2 regions of the Arthrobacter sp. 05L421 genome follow, and region 1 is predicted to be linked to the other one. Evidence: predicted binding sites of a transcription regulator. Region 1 holds the regulator's gene; the other holds the start of a gene.
What was found. The regulator HrcA, encoded in region 1, represses chaperone genes, less so after heat shock. The targets are predictions, from matches to a motif close to TTNGCACTCGNNNNNNNCGAGTGCNAA.
Positions count from the first base shown of each region.

Region 2: a site for HrcA is predicted at 2,194-2,220, ahead of groL (chaperonin GroEL). Genes of this name have one in related genera too.

Region 1 covers NZ_JBFTOC010000002.1:63,105-73,535, forward strand. Annotated here, with positions in the region: gene hemW (radical SAM family heme chaperone HemW) at 1-819, shown strand, start outside; gene AC1DKQ_RS03200 (DUF4870 domain-containing protein) at 946-1,365, opposite strand; gene AC1DKQ_RS03205 (DUF3097 domain-containing protein) at 1,509-2,360, opposite strand; gene hrcA (heat-inducible transcriptional repressor HrcA) at 2,690-3,703, shown strand; gene dnaJ (molecular chaperone DnaJ) at 3,767-4,897, shown strand; gene AC1DKQ_RS03220 (16S rRNA (uracil(1498)-N(3))-methyltransferase) at 4,900-5,673, shown strand; gene AC1DKQ_RS03225 (GerMN domain-containing protein) at 5,805-6,731, opposite strand; gene srmL (PheS-related mystery ligase SrmL) at 7,037-8,155, opposite strand; gene AC1DKQ_RS03235 (META domain-containing protein) at 8,351-8,596, opposite strand; gene AC1DKQ_RS03240 (NUDIX domain-containing protein) at 8,961-9,386, opposite strand; gene AC1DKQ_RS03245 (N-acetyltransferase family protein) at 9,602-10,045, opposite strand; gene AC1DKQ_RS03250 (aminoglycoside phosphotransferase family protein) at 10,131-10,431, shown strand, end outside.
Region 2 covers NZ_JBFTOC010000008.1:109,197-119,627, forward strand. Annotated here, with positions in the region: gene AC1DKQ_RS11550 (RNase H family protein) at 1-230, opposite strand, end outside; gene groL (chaperonin GroEL) at 374-2,011, opposite strand; gene AC1DKQ_RS11560 (ABC transporter substrate-binding protein) at 2,307-3,545, opposite strand; gene AC1DKQ_RS11565 (cold-shock protein) at 3,647-3,850, opposite strand; gene AC1DKQ_RS11570 (LytR C-terminal domain-containing protein) at 4,010-4,636, opposite strand; gene AC1DKQ_RS11575 (DUF3263 domain-containing protein) at 4,730-5,071, opposite strand; gene AC1DKQ_RS11580 (uracil-DNA glycosylase) at 5,205-6,011, shown strand; gene AC1DKQ_RS11585 (siderophore-interacting protein) at 6,063-6,902, shown strand; gene AC1DKQ_RS11590 (threonine/serine exporter family protein) at 7,012-8,508, opposite strand; gene AC1DKQ_RS11595 (lipid II:glycine glycyltransferase FemX) at 8,558-9,631, opposite strand; gene AC1DKQ_RS11600 (TspO/MBR family protein) at 9,746-10,312, shown strand; gene AC1DKQ_RS11605 (L-serine ammonia-lyase) at 10,349-10,431, opposite strand, start outside.

The DNA.
Region 1 (10,431 bases):
CTCCAGCTGCTCGCCGACGCCGGGTTCACCCGGGTGTCCTTCGGCATGCAGTCGGCCGTTCCGCATGTCCTGAAGGTCCTGGACCGCACCCACACGCCCAGCAGGGTGCCCGAAGTGGTGCAGTGGGCGCGGGACGCGGGGCTCGCGGTCAGCCTCGACCTTATTTACGGGACGCCGGGGGAGTCGCTGGGTGACTGGCGCTGCTCGCTCGAGACGGCACTGTCCTACGCGCCCGACCACATCAGCGCCTACGCCTTGATTGTTGAGGATGGCACCAAGCTCGCGGCGCAGATCCGCCGCGGCGAAGTGCCCGGAATCGACGACGACGACCACGCCGCCAAGTACGAACTCGCCGACGAGCTGATTTCCGCGGCCGGGCTCACCTGGTACGAGGTCAGCAACTGGTCCCGCACCCCCGAGCAGGCCTGCCGGCACAACCTCGCCTACTGGCGGGGGGACGACTGGTGGGGCATCGGACCAGGCGCGCACTCGCACGTGGGCGGCGTCCGGTGGTGGAACGTCAAGCACCCCACCGCCTACGCCAACCGCCTCGGCGCCGGGGTCTCACCCGCCGCCGGACGCGAAACGCTGGACACCGAAACCCGCAACGTGGAACGCGTCATGCTCGAGGCCCGGCTGAACTCCGGACTCGACATCCCGAGCCTGGGCGGCCTGGGGGACACCGGCCGGCACGCCGTCGCGGGCCTGATTGCCGACGGCCTAGTGGATCCCGCGGCCGCTTTCAAGGGCCGGCTCATCCTCACGCTCAAGGGCCGGTTGTTGGCCGACGCAGTGGTCCGCAGGCTCCTGCCGGACTGAGCGGGCCGACTAGGACCCTCCGGGGCCGCCGCACGCAGCACCCGCACATGAAACCCGCACACGAATAGAGCCGGCCGCTTGCCCTGACGGGCAGCGGCCGGCTCTCTTGCTTGCGTCCGGGCTGGGCTATTTGATCCAGCGCAGGTTGAATTCGTAGCGGTGCGGCTGGCCGCGGTTGACGTGGATGCCTGCCGCCACCGAGAAGCACGTCACGGCGATCCAGATCACTGTGGCGAGCACGGCGAAGAGATTGCCCACCACGGGAATGAAGACGAGCAGATTGGCGAGCACCGCGGCGAGGGTCGGCGGCAGCGTGAAATTGAGGGCTTCCTTGGATTCCTGCGCAGTGAACGGGCCGCGGTCCTTGAAAATCAGATAGATCAGCAGCGACGGCACGCAGCCCAGGATGCCGCCGAAGTGCGCCAGCGTGGCCCACTGCCGGTCCTCGCTGGCCGTCAGCGGAAGCGCATTTGCCGGAACGCCATGGTACGGGGGCTGACCATGGCCGGCCTGGTTGCCCGTCTGTTCGCGTGCGTTATCTGCCACGGTGAAGCCCTTCGGATTGCGGTGATGCGTTGCTGCCAGGTTGTGCCTGGAATAGCCGGAACCGTGCTGGGAGCGCGGTCACCGTTCCAAGAATACTTGCTTGGGCGCGGAAATGGAGATCAGGGAGCGTCCGCCGCGGCAAACTAGGGCACGGTGAGGAAGTCAATGACCTCTTCCACGCGGCCCAGCAGGGACGGCTCGAGGTCCGCGTAGCTGCGGACCGCCCCCAATAGTTTCTGCCAGCCGACGCCGACGTCCTCCTTCGTGGAGTGGGGCCACCCGAAAGCCATCAGGATGCCTGTCTTCCAGTCGACTCCGCGGGGGATCACGGGCCACTTCTCAATACCCAGGACCGCAGGCCGGATGGCTTGCCATACATCCACATAAGGGTGGCCCACAATCAGGACGTTGCCGGCGGCGCCCGGTGAGGCCATGACGGCGTCAGCGATCCGTGACTCCTTGGAGTTTGGCACCAGGTGGTCAACGAGAACGCCGAGGCGGCGGCCGGGGCCCGGACCGAACTCCGCCACGGCGCCCGCGAGGTCGTCAATGCCGTGCAGGGGTTCGACGACGATGCCCTCCACGCGGAGGTCATCGCCCCATACCTTTTCCACCAGCTCGGCGTCGTGCTTTCCTTCCACCCAGATGCGGCTGGCCTTGGCCACCTGTGCGCGGTGCCCCGCCACCCGGACCGAGCCCGACGCCGTGCGGCCGGCACCGGAGGCCGGGGCCGCCTTCTTCGGGGCCGGCGGCATCAGTTGGATCGGCTGGCCCTCCAGCAGGAAGCCAAAGCCGAGGCGGAAGGACCGGGACTTGCCCCGCCGGTCCTCGAGCGCCACCACATGCATGCCGCCGGACTTCTCCACGCGGGTCACGGCTCCCACCCAGCCGGACTGGACCTCCTCGAGGACCATCCCGCGTTCCACCGGGACTTCCGGCAACTGGGTCTTGGCGGGGGCGGACAGGTCCTGGGGTCCCCAGTTCTGGTACGACATCTCTACACGCTTACTTTGCACTCGGAATGTACGGCGGTTGGTGGAACTCTCCGGGTCCGGAACCGGACCGCGACGGCGCGGCAACGGCAGCGGCTGCCACGGTCCCGGCACCGGCGTGACGGGAATCGCAACCCCGCGGGCCACGCCTGGAGCGAATCCAATGCTAACAACGCGGCGACTCATATTAGACTGGTTAGCACTTAGGCATGTCGAGTGCTAACCCTTGTCCGGAGACGGCCGTCTCTGTATTACCTCTGGGTACTACTTCTGGACGCGAACCGGACAACGCGGGCGGCACCGGCTGCGGGACCGTCGATTGGAGGTGGAGCGTGAGCGAACCGCGCAAACTCGAAGTGCTGCGCGCCATCGTGGAGGACTACGTCCATTCGCGTGAGCCCGTTGGTTCCAAAGCGCTGGTTGAGCGGCATCATCTTGGTGTGTCCAGCGCCACGATCCGAAATGACATGGCGGCGCTGGAGGACGAGGGCCTGATCACGGCGCCGCACACCAGCGCCGGCCGGATCCCCACCGACAAGGGCTACCGGCTCTTCGTCGACCAGATCTCAGCGGTGAAGCAGTTGTCCCAGGCCGAGCGCCGGGCAATCCAGGCGTTGCTGGAAGGATCCGAGGACCTCGACGACATCCTCGACCGGACCGTGAGGCTCCTCTCCCACCTGACCAACCAGGTCGCCGTCGTGCAGTATCCGCTGCTCAGCCGGGCCCGGGTGCGGCACATCGAGTTTGTGCTGCTGGCTCCCCGGAAGGTGCTGATTGTCCTCATCGCGGACACCGGCAAAGTGGAGCAGCGCGTCATCGATGTCGGGCAGGACATTCCCGACGACGCCCTGGCGGAGCTGCGCACCCGCTTCCTGGCGAGCCTCTCCGGGACCCCGCTGAGCCTGCTGCCCCAGCTGCTGCCCGCCGTCGTCGCCAGTGGCCCGCCCGCGCGCCGTGGTCCGGCGCAGGCGCTGGCCCGCGGCCTGGAGGCCCTGGCCACCACCAGCCGCGAGGAGCGCATGGTCATGGCCGGCACGGCCAATCTGGCACGATCCAATGTGGACTTCCCGCTCAGCATCGGCCCCGTGCTGGAGGCGCTCGAGGAACAGGTGGTCATGCTCCGCCTGCTCAGCGAAATGGCCGAAGACCCGCGCGGTGTGACCGTCAGCATTGGCCGGGAAAACCCCTACGACGGTCTCGCCGAGGCCTCGGTGGTGGCCACCGCCTACGGGCCGGACGCCACGGCCAAGGTCGGCGTCCTCGGACCCACCCGGATGGACTATCCCACCACCATGGCCGCCGTCCGCGCGGTGGCCCGTTACCTTTCGAGGATCCTGGGGCCCTGACGGGCCCGGGACCAACGCGACTTCTTGCCCCACCGGCAGTACAAAAAGGAAGAGATACAAACTTTGACCAGCCACTATGACGTTCTTGGAGTCTCCCGCGACGCAACGGGGGAGGAGATCAAGAAGGCGTACCGGAAACTGGCCCGGACCCTGCACCCGGACGTGAACCCGGGAGAAGACGCCTCGGACCGGTTCAAGGCCGTCACCCACGCCTATGAAGTCCTCTCCGATCCGCAGAAGCGCCGGGTGTATGACACCACCGGCAACGAGAACGGCACCGACAACGGCTTCGGCGGCGGCAGCTACTCGGGCCAGGGCTTCGCCTTCCAAGACATCTTCGAGACCTTCTTCGGGGCGGGCGGTGGCCAGGGCGGCCCGGCCTCCCGGGTCCGCCGCGGCCAGGACGCGCTGATCAGCGTGCGTATCGACCTCCGCGAGGCGGTTTTCGGCGTCAACAAGAAACTCGAGGTCGACACGGCTGTCGTCTGCCCGACGTGCGATGGCTCCTGCTGCCGCGAGGGCACCCACCCGGTGCGCTGCGACATCTGTGGCGGCAGCGGCCAGGTCCAGCGCGCTGTGCGCTCCATCCTGGGCCAGGTCATGACCTCGGCCCCCTGTGGATCCTGTGAGGGCTTCGGTACCGTCATCAAGGACCCCTGCAACGAATGCAACGGCCAGGGCCGGATCCGCAGCCGCCGCTCGCTGACCGTCAAGGTACCGGCGGGCGTTGGTACGGGCACCCGCATCCAGTTGTCCGGCCAGGGCGAGGCGGGCCCCGCCGGCGGTCCGGCCGGGGACCTGTATGTGGAGATCCGGGTCAACAATGACGCCACGTACGTCCGCGACGGCGACGACCTGCACGCGAGCCTCAACATCCCCATGACGGCCGCCGCACTCGGCACCGAAATTAGCCTCGATACCTTCGACGGGCAGCAGGAGATTGACGTCCGGGCCGGCACCCAGTCGGGCGAGATCATCACCCTGCGCGGCCTTGGTGTCACCCACCTCCGCGGCCACGGGCGCGGTGACCTGAAAGTGCACCTTCAGGTCGAAACGCCCGGCAAGCTCGACGCCGCCCAGGAAGACTTGCTCCGCCAGCTTGCCAAGCTGCGCGGCGAACACTTCACGGCCGGAAAGCTCGCGGCCAGCGGCGGCGTCTTCGCCAAACTCCGGGACCGGCTCGGTAACCTGTAGCGGTGAGTAACCCGGTCTTCTTCACCGCCCCCGGCACGCTGGATCAGCAGGTCCCCGGCTCCGCCTTCGTCCTGGAGGGCCCCGAGGCCCGCCACGCCGTCACCGTCAAGCGGATCGCCGTCGGCGAGGCCGTGGACATCGCCGACGGCGCGGGCAAACGGCTGACCGGCAAGGTGATGGCCGCGCTGCCCGGTGAGCTGACCGTCGAGTGCCTCGGCCTTGCCGATGAGCCGCGGCCCGGGACCAGACTGGTCCTGGTCCAAGCCCTCGCCAAGGGCGACCGCGACGAACTCGCGGCCGAAACGGCCACCGAACTGGGCATCGACGCCGTCATTCCCTGGCAGGCGGAGCGGTCTATTGTGCGGTGGAAGGCTGAACGGGCCGCGAAGGCGCACGCCAAATGGCAGTCAGTGGTGACGGCAGCTGCCAAGCAGGCGCGCCGCGCCTGGATCCCGGAGGTCCGGGCGGCAGTCGACGGCGCCGGGCTGCAGGCGGCTGTGGCGGCCGCGGACCTCGCGGTCATCCTGCACGAAGATGCCGTCCGCCCGCTGCGGCACGTCCTGGAATCATGGCTGGAAACCGCACCGCCCGGCGACGCCGGGTCCCGTGAAGTCCTGCTGATCGTGGGCCCTGAAGGCGGCATCAGCCCGCGGGAGGTGACCAGGTTGTGCGACGCAGGGGCGGTCACGGCATTGTTGGGTCACCATGTGCTGCGCTCGTCCACCGCCGGGCCGGCCGCCACCGTGCTGGCCAGCGACGTCCTCGGCCGGTGGTGACCGGCCGCCGGCGTGGCGGCTTCCTGACGTGAAGGCTATGTGAAGCCTCAGACCATTCGATGCGCCAAATTATTGGCCTCGCAGGACGATGCGTCAGTCTATTTAGACGATGCGTCAGACTACTTACCGGACTATTTAACCGTGAAGCCGCGGGTGTCTTGGAACACTTCCTTGGCGCTGTCGGACGCGTCCACCTGGGACACACGGACTTCGTAGTTGCCCGGGGCAAGGTTCACGGACAAGGTGAACAACCCGGACTGGGTGGAGTCGGCCGAGGCCGTGGCGTTGCCGTTGAGGTAGGCCGTCTTGGCGTTGTCGCCGTCGCCGTCTACCTTGAGGATCGCCCAGCGGAGCTTCCCGCCCTGGACGGTGCTCCGGCCGCTGATCTTGACCGAACCGTCGGCCACTGACGTGCCTTCCTGCGGATCGATGATCCACACAGGTGCCACCATCCCGGCGCTGCGGGAGGTCGGCTCGCCCAGCCGGACGTGATTGAAGGCCACGTAGTCGGTGTGACCGTCAACCAGCACAACCACCTGGGCCTGCTGTCCGGCATCGATGAGGCCTGCGCTGGCCGCGGCAGCCGTCGCCGTGTACACGAGCTGCTGGATGGCCCGCTCGGCCATGGCGGCATCCACGTTGCTGTTGAAGGCATCCGCGGAGACATCCACCGTGATGACATTCTTGCCGGAAATCGACGTCGCCAGCTTCTTCGGGTTCTGCCAAGGCGTGAAGAAATCCGGGTCCAGCGGCGTCTGGGACATCATCACTCGAAGGGCGCGGGTGACGGGGTTGTCCTGATCCGGGACGTCACGGAACTCGCGGTAGAGAAACGCGTTGTCATTGCTCCGGCCGATCCAATACACCGGAGCCTTGTTCGACGTCTGGGCAGTTTCGAGCGGAGCGCTGGTGGTGGGGACGCCCGACGCCGGGACGGGTATGAGCTCCGACGGGCTGCTGGAGTTCGTGATGCCGCTTTGCGGTGTTGCCACGCAGCCGGACAGGAGGAGGACGGCGGGCAGCGCCAGCGCCAGCGCGGCGCGGCGGACGCGCCCCACCGTTGACTGCTGAACTTCACGCTTCCTGATGCCGCTGTCCCTTCTTGTGCCCCGCGCTCCGCGGCGATGATCTGTTTATAGCCGTCCTGGACCGCCGGTGGCCGAGCATCCTCCACCTGCCGGAGAGCGGCCCGGCGATCCTGGGACAGCGGGATTCCAGCATGGCACACGGGCGCGGCGCGACAGCCGGGTTTCGGCCCCGGCGCGGGAACTGCAACGGGAACGATATGAGGCCGATACAAAGTTGATACCTAATTCCCGCGAGTCATAGGTTCCTAACGCCAGGGCGGAAGGCCGGCACAGCTCTATCCTGCGATGAGCTCCCGGACTGGCCCCTCATGCAGGGCCAAGTAGACGTCGTCTCGGATTTTATTCGCCTCCTGATCTGTCATGGTCCGGGTCAGGGGACGCAGCGCCAGACGTATCAGTGCATTGGCCTGACCATCGCAGATGCGAAGTCGTTCCTGCACTGTTGCGGGGAGGTCTCCATGCGGGGTTAGGGCCAGGAGTTCGACGCTTTCCAGGTCCGCCGCCTTTTCGCCCAATGCTGTTCGCACCCGGTCGCCGAGCACTTCAGTGTCCATGTCCGCGGGCACCACAATGGAGATGTCCCTGCGGATGGAGGGCATTTGAGAGACCGGTTTCCAGCGGGACAGGTCCAACATCTGCTTCTCGATTCGCTCGTCTGTGGACCTCAGCAGCCGGATGTCGGGGATGCCCTTGCGGAGCATCAGGGCCCGGTCCAAGCCCATCCCAAGAGCAAGCCCGGACCACCTCGTGGGATCCAGGCCAGCGTCGGAGAAGAGATGAGGCGCCATGAGACCGCATTCTGCTAGTTCGAGCCACTCTCCGTCCATGAGGACATCGACCTGCAGGCCTTCTCTGGTGTAGGGATGCACGGCTGGAACTGCTCGCCATCGTGCCTCCGGAAGCACCGCCTGCACCAGGGATCCGATCATCTCCTGCAGGTTGTCGGCATCGAGTTGTCCGCGCGAGCTGACGCGCCACAGGTCGACCTGGTGGGGAGTTCCCACGTGGGTGCGGTCGATGCTGTCGCGTCGATAGACCAGACCGGGGACGGCCCAAAGCTCGTCCACCGAGGCGTTGTCGTCCAGTGCCCGCAGCTGCGAGGGGATGGAAGCCGACGTGTGGCTGCGGAGCATGACCGTGGGGCTGAGGTAGCGGGAGTATTTTTGATCCCGCGTCACGTCTGACGCGCTGAACCCCAGGCGATCGTAGTTGTCGGCCACACTCACCAGGGGGCTGTGGCGGACGATTCGTTGTGGCACTCCCCATTCACGGCAGAGAGCGTCGATGATGCCCTGCAGCAGCGTCTGCATGGCATGGGGCCGGCCGTCCGGATCTGAAAGATCACGGATGGTCAAAGCGTCGAGGAGTTCGGTCGGGCGGAGATAAGTGAGCATGGCAGGTCCTTGTGTTCGGATTCGAGTGGTGGGGTTCCCCCCGACTCAATCCGGCGCCAGGACCTAGGCGCGCGCCACAGAGCCCTCGCGACCGGAGACCGGTCGGGGGCAGATAAATCGACGCGTGGACAGCATGGGACGACTATACCTCCAGCGCGCACCCAGGGCGCGGTGCCTGGGTTCTGGCGGTCTGGCCTAGTTGGCTCGGAGCGTCAGTGTGTCTGGTCCGCTCGTCCAGTGGAGCACTCCGTCGGCAGATGTCATCTCGATAGGGCGCTGCAGGAACCCCACGACCCACTGCTCCTGGGCTCCGACGTCGCCGGCACATCCCATGGCGCCGACGGCAATATCCCCGACGTCGAGCGTATTTCCACTGATCGTCGCGGGACCGCCCACCGGGTTGCAGGGAGTCTTGACCGCCAGTTGGAGCGACCCAGTCACAGTGGTTAGCTGCACGGTCACTGCGCCGGAGGCCAGCCATGGAAGATTTTTGCCATTGGCCGTGCCGGAGATGCTGGCGTATGGGGAACAGGAGGCTGACGGCAGGAACGGCGCGCACGCTTCTACGGGGGTCCGGGACACTGTCTGTGAATTTGGGGGAGCGGCGGGCGGAGTGGAGCCGGCCGTTCCGGGACCGCCAGTGGTCCCGGCTGCGCAGGACGTCATGAGAATTCCGCAAAGCACGACGGAAGACAGGCATTGCCAGAACTGACTGCGCTTCATCGTGCTCCCCCCGACAGCCGACATTTGTCGGAGCCTATCGGTGGGAGCGCGCCTTGTCACGAAGCGGAAATCATTGTCCTCTTCACGGGGCGCCGTCGCTCCGGGGCCGTCGGAGGTTTCGAAGTAGTCCGGTGTAGGAGTCGTGTGCGAGGTCCAGCCCGAGGGCATCGTCAGGGCTGAGCCAGCGTATTTCAGAATGCTCAGCCGTGGCCGCGTTCGCAGGGTCGCCTGACCAGGCGTCCAGGACCCACCCTGAGAGCGCCAACCCGTCAGGTGTGCCCTCGTTGGCCTGCACCGTAAACGAGGGAGCGCTGCCGGGCGGAACTACTGTCACTGCGATTTCTTCGAGGAGTTCACGGGCCAGCGCCTCGCCGGCTGATTCTCCGTCCTCGATGTGGCCGCCGGGAAAGTCCCACATTCCCGGATACCACTTCGCGGACTGGACCCGCCGGCACATCAACACGCCTCGTGGCCCGACGAGTACGCCGACGGCAATGCGGTGGGTCATTGCATCAGTCGAACACGGCCGCATTCAGCGCACAAATCACCCATCAGAAGCGAATGAATGTACCGCGGCGAAATCATCCTTGGTGAACTCGCGCAGCAAGAGACGCTCAGTCTGCAATTCCATGGCTCCATCATGCCGTAGCCGGCGCATCGGCCCCGGGGCCGCCCAGTTGCTTCCCGGTAATGGTGTTGAATTCACAAGAACTAGCGCGGGGGTCAAAACCTGAGAATGTTCAATTCTCCGGCCGGTTCGAAACCCAGCCGTGCGTAAAAGTTCCGTGATTCGGCGGAGGGGGAAAGCACCATCCGTACGGCTTCGATGCTTTGCGAGAACTGGATGGATGCGTCGACGAGCCGGCCGCCGATTCCGGCGTTCCGGAATTGCGGAAGCACATAGGCGTTTCCCAGATAGACCCACCGGGACGATTCCGTTCCGGGTTTGGGCATCCGCTCGAAAATCATCAGGTTGAGCATCCCGACCAGTTCGCCGCCGTCCTCGGCCACAAAGAACTTTCGAGGACTGGCTTCCATCCATTCTCTGAACATGGCGTCGAAGGCTGGATCGTCCTTGAGTGCAGGTTCTTGTTCAGCCGCCCACGTGGCTCTCAGCCTCGCAAGTCCGGGCACATCACCTGGGCAGCCTTCGCGAACGATGAGCATGGAATTACCCTACGTCGGCGGTGCCGCATCCCATCGCGGGGTCCGCGGGGCACGTGGGGGATCAAGAGTCGATTAGGTTGAACATATGTTGATCACCAAGCTGCACGACGCGGAGCCTGACATCGACACAAGACAGGTCAGCCTCATGATCGCGGATCAGTTCCCGGCATGGGCGGGTCTGCCACTGGAGCCCGTGCCATCCAGCGGGACGGACAACGTCATGCTGACGCTCGGTGACGAGCTCGTCGTTCGACTTCCCCGGATCGCCGCCGCAGTTCCCTCGATCTCCAAGGAGTGGAAGTACCCGCGCATACTGGGTCCCCAACTGCCGGTGCCAGTGCCGATTCCGATTGCACAGGGCGCACCGGGCCGGGGCTATGCATGGC
Region 2 (10,431 bases), on a different contig from region 1:
TTGGTCACCGCATTGATGACGTACTGGCTGTCACAGAGAATCAGCAGGTCTTCCCCGGGCATGTGTGCCGTGGCCCGGAACAGGTCAAGCACCGCCATCAGTTCGCCCTGGTTGTTCGTGCCGTGGGGCCACCCGCCGGCCCGCCAGCAGTCATCGTTCACGTACCAGGCCCAGCCGGCCGGGCCGGGATTTCCTAAGGCCGAACCGTCGGCCGCTGCTGTAATCGTCACTGACCTATCCTGCCAGACCCTGCCGACACCCACCGCAACAGCGGCGGGAGGGTGCTGGCCGGAGCTGCGTTAAAGCCAACAGCGGCCCCACCCGAAGGTGGGACCGCCGTCGTCGAACAGCCGGTGGAGGCTAGCGCGGGTGGTTAGAAACCGCCCATGCCGCCCATGCCGCCCATGTCGTCGCCGCCGCCCATCTGGGCGCCAGCCTTCTCGGGCTTGTCGGCTACAACGGCCTCGGTGGTGAGGAACAGGCCGGCGATGGAAGCCGCGTTCTGCAGGGCAGAGCGGGTTACCTTGACCGGGTCGTTGATGCCAGCGGCCAGCAGGTCGACGTACTCGCCGGTGGCTGCGTTGAGGCCGTGGCCTGCGGGCAGGCCGCGGACCTTGTCCACCACGACGCCGGGCTCGAGGCCGGCGTTGAAGGCGATCTGCTTCAGCGGCGCGTCGATGGCAACGCGGACGATGTTCGCGCCCGTTGCCTCGTCACCGGAGAGCTGCAGGTTCGCGAACGCCTTGGCGCCGGCCTGGATCAGGGCAACGCCACCGCCGGCGACGATGCCCTCTTCGACAGCAGCCTTGGCATTGCGGACAGCGTCCTCAATGCGGTGCTTGCGTTCCTTGAGCTCGACCTCGGTTGCGGCCCCGGCCTTGATGACTGCAACGCCGCCGGCCAGCTTGGCCAGGCGCTCCTGCAGCTTCTCGCGGTCGTAGTCGGAATCCGAGTTCTCGATCTCGGCGCGGATCTGGGACACGCGGCCGGCGATCTGGTCGGCGTCGCCGGCACCTTCGACGATCGTGGTCTCGTCCTTGGTGACAACAACCTTGCGGGCCTTGCCAAGGAGTTCGAGTCCGGCGGTCTCAAGCTTGAGGCCGACTTCCTCGGAGATGACCTGGCCACCGGTGAGGATGGCGATGTCGGCCAGCTGCGCCTTGCGACGGTCGCCGAAGCCCGGGGCCTTGACGGCGACGGACTTGAAGGTGCCGCGGATCTTGTTGACGATCAGGGTGGCCAGGGCCTCGCCCTCGATGTCTTCGGCAATGATCAGCAGCGGCTTGGAAGACTGCATGACCTTTTCCAGGACAGCAACCAGTTCCTTGACGTTGGAGATCTTGGAGTTGACGATCAGGATGTACGGATCCTCAAGGACCGTTTCCTGGCGCTCGGCGTCGGTGACGAAGTAGGCGGAGATGTAGCCCTTGTCGAAGCGCATGCCTTCGGTCAGCTCCAGCTCCAGGCCGAACGTGTTCGACTCCTCGACCGTGATGACGCCTTCCTTGCCGACCTTGTCGAGGGCTTCGGCGATCAGGGCGCCGATCTCGTTGTCGCCAGCGGAGATGGACGCGGTGGCGGCGATCTCTTCCTTGGTCTCGATTTCCTTGGCGGACGCCAGGAGCTCGACAGTCACGGCGTCAACAGCCTTCTCGATGCCGCGCTTGAGGGACAGCGGGTCAGCGCCGGCCGCGACGTTGCGCAGGCCTTCCTTGACCAGGGCCTGTGCGAGCACAGTTGCCGTGGTGGTGCCGTCGCCTGCGACGTCATCCGTCTTCTTGGCAACTTCCTTGACCAGCTCGGCGCCGATCTTCTCGTAAGGGTCGTCCAGCTCGATCTCCTTGGCGATGGAAACACCATCGTTGGTGATCGTGGGGGCGCCCCACTTCTTTTCGAGGACGACGTTGCGTCCCCGCGGGCCGAGGGTGACCTTGACGGCGTCGGCGAGGATGTTCAGGCCCCGCTCAAGACCGCGGCGTGCCTCTTCATCAAATGCAATGATCTTGGCCATAACGGCAGTAGTCCTTTCGGGACAGTCGTTAAGAATGAACCTTCGCTGTGGTGCCCGCGACGGACGATCCCTACCCCGCGGCCTCTGTATGCCGCTGGGTCCGGGATCTCACCCCAGCAAGGTGTTCCTTTAGCTCCTGGACCGGCTGCCCCACTTCACGGCCGGGCGAACCGGGCGTCGTGTTAGCAGTCAGTGCGCTGGAGTGCTAAATCAATAATTAGCACTCCCCCGGGGAGAGTGCAAGCAGTGCCCGGCCCAAACCGCCCGCCACGCGGGCACAATACGCTAGGAGCGATCAGCCGCCACTGCTGCTGGCGCTCTCCGTGCCGGTCATTGTGGGCAGGTTGTCCTCGCCGTAGGTGTAGACCATGTAGTTCGCTTCGGTGATGTCCCCGTGGGAATCAAACTTGATCCGTCCGGACTGGCCGTCATAGTCCGGGCGCTTGCCCGCATGGAGGACGTCCACGCAGGCCTGGTAGCTCGTGCACGACTCACTCGGCGGCTGGCCGGCGGGCTGACCGGCGCCCGCGGCATTTCCGCCAGCTGCCGCCGTTCCGCCGGAGACCCCGACGAGGGATGCCGCAATGGAGGTTCCGGCGTCGTCTTCGGCCGCGGCGGCAGCGACGGCGGCGAGGATGACGGCGTCGTACGTCTCGGCGGCAAACACCATGTCCTTCAGCCCGGGGTCAACGGCAACAAGGTCCTTCTGGAAGCTGGCGGAGGGGAACACGCCGGGCAGGACCCCGCGTGCGCCCTCCAGCGCCCGCGTGCCCACTCCGGAGCCGTACCGGCTGACGGCCGCGTCGCTGAGGACAAGTTTTTTCCCGGCCAGACCGGCGTTGTTCAGTTCGGCGATGGCACCCTGCGCGCCGTCGCGTGAGACCAGGACGACGGCGTCGGGATTTGCGGCCTTGGCGGTGGCGGCAGCCTGCTGTGCCTGGCCGGGAGTGAACTCCGCGTCCGCCACGACGTCGAGCCCGGACTGTTTCGCCGCACCGGCGACGGCGGAGGCGACGACCTTGCCGTAGTCGCCTTCCTCGTGTAGCACGGCCAGGGTCTTGGCGCCGCCGTCTTGGGCCAGCTTGGCGAGGACGGAGGCCTGTGCGATGTCGGCCGCCGAGGTGCGGAAATAGTAGCCGCCGCTCTTGTAGTTGCTGAGCCCGCTGGCAGAGTTGGCCGGCGAGATGACGGCTACCTTGGCGTTGGCCAGCACGTCGATCGCGGCAGGGGCGCGGCTGGAATCGGTCGGACCGATGACGACGTCGGCTTTGCTGGCGACCAGCGCTTTCGCCTGGGCAGCCGTGTCCGTGCTGATGGTTTCCGGTAGCAGCTCCACAAGCTTGCCCTTGTGGCCACCGGCCGCGTTGATCTCCTTGACGGCGAGTTTGGCGGCCGCCAACTGTGGGGCGTTGAGGAAGGCCTGCCGCCCCGTGTTGTCCAGGATCAGCCCTATGCGCAGGGTGCCGTCGCCGCTGGCGTCGGCGCTGGCCACGCGGGCGCTGCCTGCAGGTCCCAGGCAGCCCGTCAGGGACACGGCCGCGAGTGTGCCAGCCACTAGGGCGCGGCGCAGCGGCAAAGTTCTTCCTGGGCGACCTGCCGCGTCCCGCGGGGCGTTCTTAACGAAAGCAAGTGCCACTAGGCGGGCCGGACACTTTCAGCCTGCGGGCCCTTTTCGCCCTCGCCGACTTCCAGCTCCACCCGCTGGCCCTCGTCCAGGGCGCGGTAGCCTTCCCCGACGATCGCGGACCAGTGCACGAAGACGTCGTTCTCGGAACCGTCCACGGTGATGAAGCCGTAGCCCTTCTCGGCGTTGAACCATTTGACGGTTCCCAGTGCCATGGTGTCCACACTTTCAGCTAGCTTGCGTGCGGCCCACCTCGATGTGCGCCGCGGACTGCGAAGAGAAATCCGCAGATACTGTACCCACAGCGTCCCTCAGGAACGCCGACGGCGGGCAGGTCCGCCGTCGAATAGTTATTGAGGCGTAACCGGAAATGACTACTGGAAGCCGGGTCCCAGCACAACGACGAGGGGCAAGTTGAACTCGGCGGAGTCCACGAGCGTGTCGATGCCCAGGAGCGTTCCGAGCGCCTCGGCATTGCCCTTTTGCTCCACGCCGTTGTAGAAAATCACCGACGTCTGCTGCGGGACACCGCCCCAGTTCCCTGTCTGGCCGACGGTCCAGCCGGCAGAGCTGACGGTGCCGCCGACGCGGGTGGCGAGGCCAGCGGTGGTGGTCCCGTTGTAGATCGTCACCGGCTGCGCCTTGTCCACACCGGCGGCTGTGGCGCTGGGCGTCGCTGAAGGCGTTGCCGACGGCGTTGCGCCGGCGGGTTCCGGGCTCGTCTGCGCGGGGCTGGGGCTAGCAGGGCTCGATGCGGACGCGCTGCTGCTGGCAAATGCTGACGCGCTGTCACCGGCTGTCACGGCCGCGGCCTGGCCTCCGGAGAAACCAAGCTTCGGCAGGATCAGAAAGGCAACCAGGCCAATGGCCAGGGCCACAAAGCCGGCCGCCAAGATGGGCGCCAGGCTCCGCCGGCGTGATCCGGCGACGGCCCGGTGGACACCCTGCCGGGTAGAGGTCTCCGGGACCCGATCAAATTCATCCCGAGCGTATTTGGTCATGGTGAAACGACGTCCTTGCTGATTTCATACGGGGTGCCCGAGGCCGGAACGGACGCAACAGGACGTGCGTATCCGGCTGCTCGTGACGCTACTTTACGAATCTGTTCCCAGACGGCGGGCAGTGCGGGCACGTTGGCGTGATGTACGTAGTCTACGCAATCTCTTGACCAGCATGGGATCGTGGGCCAGAGCGTCCTCGGTGTCGATGAGGGCATTGAGGATCTGGTAGTAGTGCGTGGCGGACAGATCGAACAGCTCGCGGATGGCCTGTTCCTTGGCCCCCGCGTACTTCCACCACTGCCGCTCCAGGGCCAGCATCTGCTGGTCGCGGACGCTGAGCGGAGACTCCGCAGACACCCCACCCAGGTCCCCGCCGGCAGCGGGGAATCCGGCGGAATCCTCCGCGGGCACGTGCTCTTGCGCTGTTTCGGCCACGGCACACTCCTGGTTGATTCCGAAAAAACTTGCTGGTTCCGGTAAGAGTCCGGTAAAAGTCAATCCCATGCTACGGCCGAATAACAGGGTTGTCATTTGGCGGGGTGCCGGAGCGGACGGCAGTTGCGGAAGAATGGGGGCTGTGTCCAATTCCGAACTTCCCTCCGAATCTAATTCCGACGCGCTGTTCGAGCTGGAACCCGAAGCCGCAGACGGCATCCGGTTCGCGGACCTGGCGCACCGGCCGCTGACCGAGCTGGTCGCTCCGGACTGGGCGGAAGCGCTGGCACCGGTCGAGGCACAGTTGCGGGAGGCGCTCACCTTCCTCGCCGGCGAAATGGCCGCCGGGCATGGTGTGCTGCCGTCGCCGCCAGACCTGCTGCGGGCCTTCCGCCAGCCGCTCGCCGGTGTCCGGGTGCTGGTAGTAGGGCAGGATCCCTATCCGACGCCGGGGCACGCCGTAGGGCTGTCCTTCGCCGTGGACGGCGCCACCCGGCCGATCCCCCGCAGCCTGGCAAACATCTACAAGGAACTTCAGGCCGATCTCGGCGTCCCGCCGCGCGTCCACGGGGACCTTAGCCGCTGGTCGGAGCAGGGCGTACTGCTGCTGAACAGGGTGCTCAGTGTCCGGGCAGGCGCGGCTGGCTCGCACCGGAACAAGGGCTGGGAGGCTGTCACAGCGGCGGCCATCCGGGCAGTCGCGGACCGCCCGTCCGCCTCCGGCGCTGGCCGCGCTCCCCTTGTGGTGATCCTGTGGGGGAAGGATGCCGAATCCGTGCGGCCGCTGCTGGGCTCCGCTGCCGTGATCGCCAGCGCCCACCCCAGCCCGCTCTCGGCCTCGCGCGGGTTCTTCGGATCGCGGCCCTTTAGCCGAGCCAACGCCCTGCTGCAGGAGCAGGGCAACGGGACGGTCGACTGGGAACTGCCGCCGCTGCCGTAACAGGCTTCCATCCGGAGCTCCCGGCCAGGGTTCTTGGTTAGGCTTAGCTGCATGACTTCCGTCCCCGCCGCCACCACCGCCACCCGGAACTCGCGTCCCCAGACCGACCTGACGGTCCTGCGCAGAGAACAACTTTCCCCGCACATGGTCCGGATCATCGCAGGCGGACCAGGGTTCGCCGGGTACGTCAACAATGACTATGTGGACCGGTACGTCAAGATCGTCTTTCCGCAACCCGGTATCGAATACCCGCAACCGCTGGACCTGTGGGCCGTCCGGGAAGCGATGCCGCGCGATCAATGGCCGCACACCCGGACCTACACGGTCCGCTGGGTGGACGCGGCGGCGCAGGAACTGGCCATCGATTTCGTGATCCACGGCGACGAGGGCCTCGCTGGCCCCTGGGCGGCCGCCGCCCAGCCCGGCGATCGCCTGACCTTCACTGGCCCGGGCGGCGGATACAACCCGGATCCGGCGGCGGACTGGTACCTGTTTGCCGGCGATGAGTCCGCCCTGCCGGCCATCGGCGCCGCGATCGAATCCCTGCCGGAGGATGCCCGCGGCCTGGCCCTGCTCGAGGTGGACAGCGACGCCGACATCCAGCCCATCGCCGGACCGGCCGGCGTCGAACTGCGCTGGCTCCTGCGCGGCGGCGTCCCCGCCGGAGAGAGCGACCTGCTGGTCACGGCCGTGCGCGAAGCCGAGTGGCCTGAGGGGCGGGTGCAGGTCTTTGCCCACGGCGAGCGGGGCTACATGAAAGGCCTGCGGGAGGTTTTTTACGTGCAGCGCGGGCTGGAGCGGGCGCAGGTTTCCCTGTCGGGCTACTGGGCCAGGGGCCGCATGGAGGACGATTTCCAGGCGGAGAAGAAGCTCCCCATCGGCAAGATCTAACGGCGCAAGATCTAAAACGTTAGATCTAACGGCGCAAGATCTAAGAGCGCCAGATCCAGCCACAAGATCTGGCGTTACCAGGCCCAGCGGCTAGATCCCTCCGGACTACCTAGCGGCGACGGGCCCTGCGCCGCTCGTTGCTCGCCAGGCTCCGCGTCAGCGGCCGCGCCAAGGTGTCACCGAGCACGATGCCGGCGGCGACACCGAGCACGATCGCCCCGGCGTTGAGCATCCCGCCGGCGCCCATGAGAATCTCCGATTCCTCGATGGTCAATACATACATGGACCGGAATATAGTGAGCCCGGGGAGCAGGATCAGGGCTGCGGGGACGGCCACGACCAGCTGGGGAGCGCCCATCCGGAGGGCCACCACGCGGGCCAGCAGGCCAATCACCACAGCCGCGACGGCCGGTGCGAAGCGGGAGCCGATGCCCAGAGCATCACCGCCGATCAGGACCAGATAGCCCACCACCCCCACGGCCGCCGTCGGCAGCAGCAGCGTCCAGCTGGTCTGTTCCGTTATGCCGATCATCAGCACAGCGATGGCGATCATGATGACCACGGCCCACCACGGATATGCCGGGGGGAATGTTTCGGTGACATTGATCGCCTTCATGCCGGTCATGTCTCCGACAACGAAGCCGACGGCAATGCCGGCGACGAGCGCACCGAAGGTCAGCATGGTGGAGACGAAACGGCCGGCCGCCGTGACCGGGAAGCCGTTGATCGCGTCCTGCACCGAGGAGACGAGCCGGCCGGTCGGCAGTAGCAGCAGGATTCCGCCGACCACCACGATGGCTGGCGGAATCTGGATTCCTACCATGCCGCCGAAACGCCATAACAGCAGGGCGATGAAAGTGACCAGGAAGGAACACGAGGCTGTGACGAAGAAGTCAGGTGTGCGCCACCGCCCCAGTTGCCTGGCCAGCAGGCTGACCATGAGGTTGGAGACAAAGGCGACGGCAGAGGCTCCGAGGTCGCCGCCGAGAACACCGACGAAGACGGCCGAGAACACGCCGAATGCCACAGTGACCATCCAGCGCGGGAAAGGCTTGGAACTGTGGGTGATTTCGTCGAGCCGGCGCACAGCCTCCTCGCGTCCCACGCCGCCGGAGACGATGTCCGTGACGAGCTGGTGCACCTTGGCCAAGCCCGCGTAGTTGTTGGTCCAGGACCGCACGACACGAAGCAAGGTTATGGGCGTCTGGTCCTTCGGGGCATAGTTGATGGCCACCGACTGGTTGGTGATGTCCACTTCGATGTTCTTGAGTCCCAGGGCGGCCGTGATGGCGATGATGCTGGTCTCGACTTCCAGGGCTCCGGCGCCGTACCGGAACATCGATTCCGCCAAATGCAGCGCGAAGTCGATCGTCTTGCGGGCCGAGGCGTCGACGCCGCCCACCTGGATCATCGGGTTCGCATAGGGGCTGCCGGCGAGCCGGTCCACGATGCTCATGGGCGCCGTGGGCGGGTTCTCGCCCTGGACCAGCCTGCGCAACATGCGCTTCGCGGCCGCGTTCTGGCGCACCTCCACGGGCGACATCGGCTGCGTCCGGGGCAGGCCGTCCGTGGGTGGCCTGCGGTGGCCGTCGATTCCGTTGTTCATTCCGGCCTCCTCACTGTCCAAGGCTGTCCTCGATTGTCTTTGTCTCGGGTTAGTAGAACTGTTGGCCCGTGCGCCGGGTGTAGAGCTGGCGTGCCACGCGCTCCCCCGCCGTCATCCAGGCTTTGTATTTCAGCGGGCTCAGGACCTGGTCGTAACAGCCGACGAAGTCGGTCACGGTCTTGCTGAAGCTGGTTTTGAACAGGCCCAGCCCATGGAACGGGTTGGACGTGTCCTTGAGCTTGTCGCTTGGCGGGGTGCCGCAGAAGTCGTATTCGGTGCAGCCGAGTTCCTTGACCTGGTTGATCGCAGTCCACTGCACGAGGTGCGAGTCGCCGTACTGGCCGCGCTTCTGCAGGGAGCCGCCGTCCTTGTACGTTCCCTTGCGGCCGTAGTTGATCACGAACGCGCCAACTGAGGGCACACCGTTTTCGTACACGAACATCAGCCTGCCTTGGTCACGGGCCAGGAAGTTGGTCCAGAACCGGCGGTAGTACTCGTACTCGCGCACCCGGACCTGGGATTTGGCTTCCACCGTGGTGGTCATCAGGGCATACATGGCCCGGAAGTTCTCTTCCGTGGGCTCCGCGTTGTGGACCTCCACGCCCTCGCGGATGGCGCGGCGCACGGCGTTTCGGCCCCGGGAGTGGAGATTGCGCAGCAACTGGTTTTCCTCGGGCGCAATATCGAGCAGCGCCGTGGAGTCGTTGGGCTGCAGGTTGTGGGTCTTGACCAAACCCGCCCCTTCGAGGATCCGCACGGCCTCGTCCGAGAGAATGATGTCCGGCTCGATCTTGATCGCAAAGACGCCCAGCTTGGCCTTTTTTACGAAGTCCGCGTTCGCCGCGGCGATCCCGGGGATGTCCTCGACGGACGCCACGTCGGGTCCCTTGATCAGGTACCAGAGCTTGCCGAGAAGCGGAAACGACTTCTCGAGGACCAGGTTGTAGCTCGTGTAATCGGCCGACTCATAGACCAGGTGCAGGGGCTTCCAGCCAAAGTGCTGCTTGACCTCGGCGAACGCTTCAGATTGCAGGAGATTGCCGCCGTTGGGGTTCGCGGTGACGAGGGCATCCCAGCTGGCAATCTCCTCGGCAGAGGCAAAGCGGGCAGTGAATTCACGCAAGGGTGCGGTATCCAATCATTGCGGTACGAGCTTCGGCGGCATGCGGACATGCAGCCCCAAGTCTATCGGTCCGCACCCTGCCGCCGGTCCCGGCAAGGCGGTTACGCTGGTCTCATGCAGGCTCAGCAACACCCGCTGGAAGGCCGGCCCGGGGCACCCGGCGGCCGCTCGCGGGGCGCCGGCAGCGGCTTCGGCGCCGGCTCCCAAGTCGTCGCACTGCTCCTGTTCCTCGGCGCGTCGGCGCTGGTTGCGGCCCTAGGCGGCCTCGCCACCGCCAACCACGTCAACGGCTGGTACGCCACGGCCGACACAGCACCCTGGTCGCCACCAAACTGGGTCTTCGGGGCGGTCTGGACGGTCCTGTACGTCGCCATGGCAGTCGCGGCGTGGCTGGTCTGGCGCAGCCGCGCCGCGCGGTCCAGGACGGCCCTGACAGCCTACGGCGTGCAGCTGGTGCTGAACTTGCTCTGGACTCCGGTCTTCTTTGCCCTCTACCCGGTGCTCGGGACGCCGGCGCTGTGGATCGCGTTCGGGATCATCGTGGCATTGGCCGTGGCCGTGGCCGTGACGGTGGTGCTTTTCGGTCCGATCAGCCGGACGGCAGGACTGCTGATGCTGCCCTACCTGTCCTGGATCGTGTTCGCATCCTCACTGAACCTGTGGGCGGCGCTGCACAACTGATGGCGCCATTCAGCGCCACCCGCCTCGATCAGCTCCCTAGCACTCCACGACGTTGACGGCGAGGCCGCCCATCGCGGTTTCCTTGTACTTGGAGGACATGTCCTTGCCGGTTTCGCGCA